DNA from 2 places in the Aminobacter sp. NyZ550 genome. Region 1 is predicted to be linked to the other one. Evidence: riboswitches for the same ligand, from Rfam matches in the RefSeq annotation. Region 1 holds a riboswitch; the other holds the start of a gene.

Evidence for each region. Region 1 has a riboswitch for cobalamin ahead of bluB (5,6-dimethylbenzimidazole synthase). Riboswitches for the same ligand answer to the same signal wherever they lie in the genome.
Region 2: linked by a shared signal. The riboswitch ahead of N7E70_RS13795 (DUF1636 family protein) and the one ahead of bluB (5,6-dimethylbenzimidazole synthase) in region 1 are both predicted to bind cobalamin.

Annotation. Positions count from the first base shown of each region.
Region 1 covers NZ_CP114190.1:2,008,682-2,012,168, forward strand. Annotated here, with positions in the region: gene N7E70_RS09920 (lytic murein transglycosylase) at 1-601, opposite strand, end outside; gene galU (UTP--glucose-1-phosphate uridylyltransferase GalU) at 849-1,736, shown strand; cobalamin riboswitch at 1,800-1,982, shown strand; gene bluB (5,6-dimethylbenzimidazole synthase) at 2,009-2,764, shown strand; gene N7E70_RS09935 (outer membrane beta-barrel protein) at 2,761-3,487, opposite strand, start outside.
Region 2 covers NZ_CP114190.1:2,810,525-2,814,011, reverse strand. Annotated here, with positions in the region: gene N7E70_RS13800 (winged helix-turn-helix domain-containing protein) at 1-1,109, shown strand, start outside; cobalamin riboswitch at 1,105-1,307, shown strand; gene N7E70_RS13795 (DUF1636 family protein) at 1,345-1,779, shown strand; gene cobW (cobalamin biosynthesis protein CobW) at 1,776-2,813, shown strand; gene cobN (cobaltochelatase subunit CobN) at 2,828-3,487, shown strand, end outside.

The DNA.
Region 1 (3,487 bases):
TCGGGATGAACTGGGTGTGGCCCATCGCGCCGGCCCAGGAGCCGACGAGGTGACTTTCGTCGATGTCGCCGCGCTGCAGGATCTTCAGCGCCGCGATCAGCTGGGTGCGGGCGAACTTCGCCCGGCGCTGGTCGCCATAGGCGAGCGTCGCCAGCGACCGCACGACATTGCGCATCACCTTGTCGTTCTTGAGAATCTCGCCGTAGTTCGATTCCATCGACCAGATGGCGAGCAGGATGTAGCGGTCGACGCCATACTTGGCCTCGATGCGGTCGAGCCAGGGTTTCCACTTGCGCGCCATCTCGCGACCGACAGCAATTGACTGGTCATGGACGCGATTGTCGAAATAGTCCCAGACGGGCGCGGTGAATTCGGGCTGAAAGCGGGCCTTTTCAAGTACTTCGGGGTCGGCCGAGGTCACGCCACGAAAGGCGCGGTCATAGGTCGAACCGGAAATCCCGTTGTCTGCGGCGACGGAGCGGAAGCTCGCCACCCAGCGCTGGAAACCGGCTTCGGCGGCCGCCGGGCCGGCCGGAAGCATCAATGCCAGCGAAAGGGCAGCGGCGCTCAGGAGGCCTTTGGCGGTCTTGCGAAGGGGCATTCTTTCCTCCTTGGAGAGATCAGAAACACGATTCATCGCCGATGCCGGTTATCAATCAGTTTACCATAGACCCGTTGGGGAACGAAAAGCGGGTTGAGGGATTGTCCACCTAGCTGTTCGGACAATCAAGATCGCGTGATCAATGGTCTTGCCCGCTGTCGCCGAATATGTGAACGCATTCAGTATTCATCAATTCGGGCGTGGCAAAGTTGGCGTCCGATACATCCCTCTATCGGACGACCACGCAATGAAAAGAGTTCGCAAGGCAGTTTTTCCGGTCGCGGGCCTTGGCACGCGTTTTCTGCCTGCCACCAAGTCTATCCCCAAGGAAATGCTGACTGTGGTCGATCGCCCTGTGATCCAGTACGTGGTCGACGAGGCGCGCGAAGCGGGCATCGAACATTTCATCTTTGTCACGGGCCGCAACAAGGCGGTCATCGAAGACCATTTCGACGTCCAGTTCGAACTTTATGATACGCTGGCCCAGCGCGGCAAGACCGAGCAACTGGAGCGCCTGCAGCGGTTGCAGCCGGCCCCGGGCCAGACCTCGTTCACGCGACAGCAGGTACCGCTCGGCCTTGGCCACGCAGTGTGGTGTGCGCGCGAGCTGGTCGGCGACGAGCCCTTCGCGCTGCTGTTGCCCGACATGATCATGCAGTCGGAAAAGAGCTGCATGCGCGAGATGGTCGAGCTCTATGCCGAGACCGGCAACAACATCATCGCCGTCCAGGAATGCGACCCGGCCGAGGCGCACAAATACGGCATCGTCGGCAAGGGCAAGTCGGTTCACACCGGCTTCGAGATCGAGGGCATGGTGGAAAAGCCCAAGCAGGGCACGGCACCCTCGAACCTGTTCATCAATGGCCGCTACATTCTGCAGCCGGAGATTTTCAAGATCCTGGCAAGCCAGGAGCGTGGCGCCGGCGACGAGATCCAGCTGACCGACGCCATGCTCAAGCTCGAGAAGATGCAGTCGTTCTACGGCTATCATTATCGCGGCCGCACCTTCGACTGCGGCTCGCCGGAAGGTTTCGTCGAAGCCAACGTTGCCTTTGCCTTGTCGCGCTCCGATCTCAGCAGGAGCATGGCCGGCGTCATCGAAGGGCTGCTCGGCGAGATCAAGCTGGGCAAATAAGCCACATGTCGCCTGTGCGTCAGGCTTGGACGCACGGTGCGATGGCTTTCGGCCGCTGCTGCCGCTAGAAATACCCTGCCAGGTGCCCGCAGCGATGCGGGAGAATCGGGAACACGGTGCAAATCCGTGGCGTGCCCAACGCTGTAAGAGGGACCGTATCGGCAGAGGCCACTGTTCATCCAACGGGAAGGCGCCGCAGACGGGTTGAACTCGAGCCAGAAGACCGGCCCGGCAGACATCGACCTCCGCATGGTCAGGCGGAGGGAACCGACATGCTCGCCAGGGGATATGCGATGCTTGCTGACCAGTTGAAGGCCGTTTCAGGCTGTTTCGATATCGCCGCACAGGATGCCGTTTACCGCGCCATCTTCACGCGCCGCGACGTTCGCAGCCATTTTCTGCCTGATCCGATCGACGACGATGTGCTGGCGCGGCTGCTGCTGGCTGCCCATCACGCGCCGTCGGTCGGCTTCATGCAGCCGTGGAACTTCATCGTCATCAGAGATCGCGAACGACGCGAGCGGGTCCGCGACCTGTTCTTTGCGGCGCGGCAGCAGGAACTGCCTGAGATCGCCGAGGAGCGGCGGCAGCTGTACCGCAAGCTCAAGCTCGAAGGCATCTGCGAAAGCCCGCTCAACCTGGTCATCACCTGCGACCGCAGCCGTTCGGCAAACTCTCCGCTCGGGCGATGGCACAATCCCGAGATGGACCTCTTCAGCACCGTCTGCGCAGTTCAGAATTTCTGGCTCGCCGCGCGTGCCGAGGGCATAGGCGTCGGCTGGGTCAGCATCCTCGATCGCGAGGCGCTGAAGCAGTTGCTAGGCATTCCCGATCACGTCGTGCCGGTGGCCTATCTCTGCGTCGGCCACGTCAGCGAATTCGCCGACAAGCCCGATCTCGAGCGCCATGGCTGGGGATGCCGTCTGCCGCTTGCCGAGCTGATCATGAGCGAGGTCTATGCGGGGCAGGGGGAGACGGCCTTGAGGGCCGCAGCCGCCGCGATCGGCGGTTTGCCCCAAGCAGGTTAGCGCTGGATTTTCAACCCGACGAAGACGCTGTTGGTCTTGGCGTCGCGGAACGGCAAGGTGCTGTCGAAGGTCTCATGGCGCAGCTTGCCGGTCAGGCCGGCGTAGCGGTTGAGCCACCAGGTCAGGCCCGCTTCGGCGCTGAGCCTCAGCTCGTGGTCGTTCGAGCTGGCATAGTCGCGGTAGCCGACGCCGCCGGCGAGGAATGCAGTCAGGTTGGAACGGATCTGCCGTTCGACGCTGAGGCGGCCGTTGTAGAGCACCGAACCGCTGTCGCCGGCAGTGGTCGAACCTTCGACCAGGGTTTCGCCGGTCAGGCCGACGATCGTGCCGCGCATCGGCGACCATCTGAGATCAGCGGCAATCGTCGCGGCGGAAACCGTCTTCAGCCGGTCGTCGTCGAAATCCTCCGAAATCCAGCCGGCCGAAATCTCGCCGCCGAATTTTTCGCCCATGTCGATCTCGACGCCGGCGCGGGCGCCGGTACGCTTGGACGAGCGCTCGAAACCGGCGGTGTCGAAGCGCAGGTCATAGACCCGGCGGCCGAATTCGACCTCGCCAAAGGGCGTCAACGCCGGTGAGACCTCGTAGCCGACGCGGACCTTGCCGGTATAGAGTCTGGAGTCGCGGTCCTTCTGTGAGAGCGTGGTGCCGTCGGTCAGTTCGGCGTCGCTGTAGCTTTCGTCGACAGCTTCGCCGGTCACTCCGAAGCGGAACTTGCCGACG
Region 2 (3,487 bases), 800 kb from region 1:
GCACCGGCCTGCTGCAGATCGACTCGGTCAGCGCCGTCGTGCGCGCCCACTACATGCCGCTCTATTCGCGACTAGGCTCCTACCCCATGGCCCTGCTCGACGACGCCATGGCTCCAAAGAAGCGCATGCTGTTCGAATACTGGGCGCATGAAGCGTCGCTGCTGCCGCTGGAGACCTTTCCGTTGTTGCGCTGGCGCATGGCGCGGGCCGAGGACGGGATGTATGGCGGGCTTGCCAAGTTCGGCCGTGCCAACAGGCCCTATATAGAAGAGATCTTTCGCCAGGTGGTCGACCGCGGTCCGATCGCCGCTTCCGACATCGAGGGCGCCAAGGGTTCCGGCGGCTGGTGGGGCTGGAGCCAGGAAAAGCATGCCTTCGAATGGCTGTTCTGGGCCGGCCGCATCACCACCCATTCGCGGCGTGGCTTCGAACGCCTCTACGATCTGCCTGAGCGCGTGCTCCCGGCCGGCATATACGACCGTCCAGCTCCCCAGACCGAGGATGCGCATCGCGATCTCTTGCGAATCTCCGCCCGCGCCCATGGCATCGCCACCGGCATCTGCCTGCGCGACTATTTCCGCCTGTCGCCAGCCGACATGAAAGGCCGGCTCGAAGAGCTGGTCGAGACCGGCGAACTGATTCCCGTCCGCGTCGAAGGCTGGGACCGGCAGGCCTATCTCCACGCCGATGCGCGCATTCCGCGCAAGATCCAGGCACGCGCCCTGCTTGCGCCCTTCGATCCGCTCGTCTTCGAGCGCACCCGTGCCGAGCAATTGTTCGACTTCCGCTACCGCATCGAAATCTACACCCCGGCTGAGAAGCGCCAGTACGGCTACTACGTCCTGCCCTTCCTTCTGGGCGAGCGCATCGTCGCCCGCATCGACCTGAAGGCCGACCGACCGGCGGGTATCCTGCGCGTCCACGCCGCCTATGCAGAGCCCTGTGCGCCACCGGAAACCGCAGCCGAACTTTACGAAGAACTCCAGCAGATGCGCGACTGGCTCGGCCTCGAAAGCATCGAGGTGACGCCCGCGGGCGATCTCGGACCCGGCCTGAGCGACATTGCGGGTCGCTCCGCCTCGTTGACTCCACCCCTCGCGAAAGCCTAAATCGCCCACAGACGGTCCTTCGCCCGCAACGGCGAAGGCTAAGAGGGAATGCGGTGCGCGCCGGTGGCGTCAAATCCGCGGCTGTCCCCGCAACTGTGAGCGAAGAGCCAAGCTCGAAGACCACTGGGATTTTCCCGGGAAGGCGAGCGAAGGCGACGATCCGCAAGCCAGGAGACCTGCCGTCGCAGACATTGATCCGATCGCCTGGCGGGTGCCCCGGGCAAGGAGCCTGGATTTGGATTTCGACGACAACCTTCCGGTCGCATCAGCCGACGCATCCTGCGATGCAGCCGACGCGCGCCCATGCGACGTGACCATCCTCGTCTGCTCATCCTGCCGCGACGAAACCGGGTCCGACGCCCATCCACGCGCCGGCGCCCAGCTTGCCGAGCACGCCCGCCTCGCCGCCAATGGCGAGATCGCCGTGCGCAGCGTCGAGTGCCTGGGCAACTGCAAGCGCCGCCTTAGCGCCGCCCTGATCCGCGACGGCGCGTGGAGCTACGTCTTCGGCGATCTCAACACCATGTCGGGCGACGATCTCGTCGCCGGCGCAAGACTCTTCGCCACCTCGACCGACGGCCTGATCCCCTGGCGCGGCCGTCCCGATAGCCTCAAGCGCGGCCTCGTCGCGCGCATCCCACCACTTGCTCTCATCAAGGAAGATACATGACCGCCTCCCTCGAACGCGTTCCCTGCACCGTCGTCACCGGCTTTCTCGGCGCCGGCAAGACCACGCTGCTGCGCAACATCCTCGAGAACTCCAAGGGCAAGCGCCTCGCCATCATCGTCAACGAGTTCGGCGATGTCGGCATCGACGGCGAGATTCTCAAGGGCTGCGGCGTCGATACCTGCCCGGAGGAAAACATCGTCGAACTGGCCAATGGCTGCATCTGCTGCACCGTCGCCGACGACTTTGTCCCTGCCCTCGACCAAATCCTGTCGCTTACACCGAGGGTTGACCACATCCTGATCGAGACCTCGGGCCTGGCGCTGCCCAAGCCGCTGGTCCAGGCCTTCCAGTGGCCAACGGTCAAGAGCCGCGTGACGGTCGACGGCGTCATCGCCGTGGTCGACGGTCCTGCGCTGGCCGCAGGTAAAGTTGCCTCCGACATGGAAGCGCTCGCCGCCCAGCGCAGTGCGGACGATTCGCTCGACCACGACGACCCGGTCGAGGAAGTGTTCGAGGATCAGGTCGCCTGCGCCGATCTCATCATCCTGTCCAAGAGCGACCTGCTCGACGAAGCCGGCCACGCCCGCGCCACCGCCATCGTGCGCGAGCACCTGGCACGCGCCGTCAAGATCGTGCCGTCGGCGCATGGCAAGGTCGATCCGTCGGTGCTGCTCGGCCTCGGCCTCGCCGTCGAGGACGACATCGAAAACCGCAAGACCCATCACGACGGGGCGTTCGACCACGAGCATGACGACTTCGATACCTTCGTCATCGAGATCCCGTCGATCGCCAACCCGGACGAACTGGCGAAACGCGTCGCCACCGCCGCCGAAGAAGAGAACGTGTTGCGTGTAAAGGGCTTCGTCGACGTCGGCGGCAAGCCGATGCGGCTGCTCGTGCAGGCCGTCGGACCGCGCGTCAACCACTATTATGACCGTGCCTGGACCGCAGAGGACGACCGCCGCTCGCGCCTGGTCGTGATCGGCCTCAAGGGTCTCGACCGCCCGGCCATCGAGCGTATCCTAGTCGGCTGAACCGGACAGCCGGGATGCACATCCTCACCACCACCTCCGCCTCGCTCGATGACCTGATCGAGCCTGTCGACCTCAGGCAGAAGCCTGCGGATGTGGTGGCGCTGTCCTTCACCGACAGCGATCTAGCCGGCCTCGCCGGCGCCTGGAAGGCGGATGCGGACAACTTGCCATCGATGCGGCTCGCAAGCCTGCGCGACCTCCGCCATCCGATGTCGGTCGATCTCTGGATCGACAGCGTCGCCAGCCACGCCAAGGTCATCCTTGTCCGCATTCTCGGCGGCCACGACTGGTGGCGCTACGGCTGCGACCAGCTTGCCGCGATGGCGCGCGAAAAAGGCATCGCGCTGGCGCTCTTGCCGGGCGAAAGCCACGACGAGGATCTCAGGCTGATCGAGGCCTCGACCCTGCCGCGCACCGAACTCGACGCTCTGCTCGGCTATTTCCGCGAGGGCGGCCCGGAGAACATGAAGGCGCTGGTGGCGCGGCTGGCAGCTCTGGCGGGTGGCAAGAATGCCATGGCAGCACCCGTCGCAGTGCCGAAGGCGGGTTTTTATGATCCGGCGCGGGGCATCGTCTGTGATTTAGAAGCCTCTTTTGCCGGATGGACCAGCGCCTCTGCGCAGGTGTCCGGCAGGACAGAGGGGGGTGCGCAGGATCACGCCATCTCCAGCTCT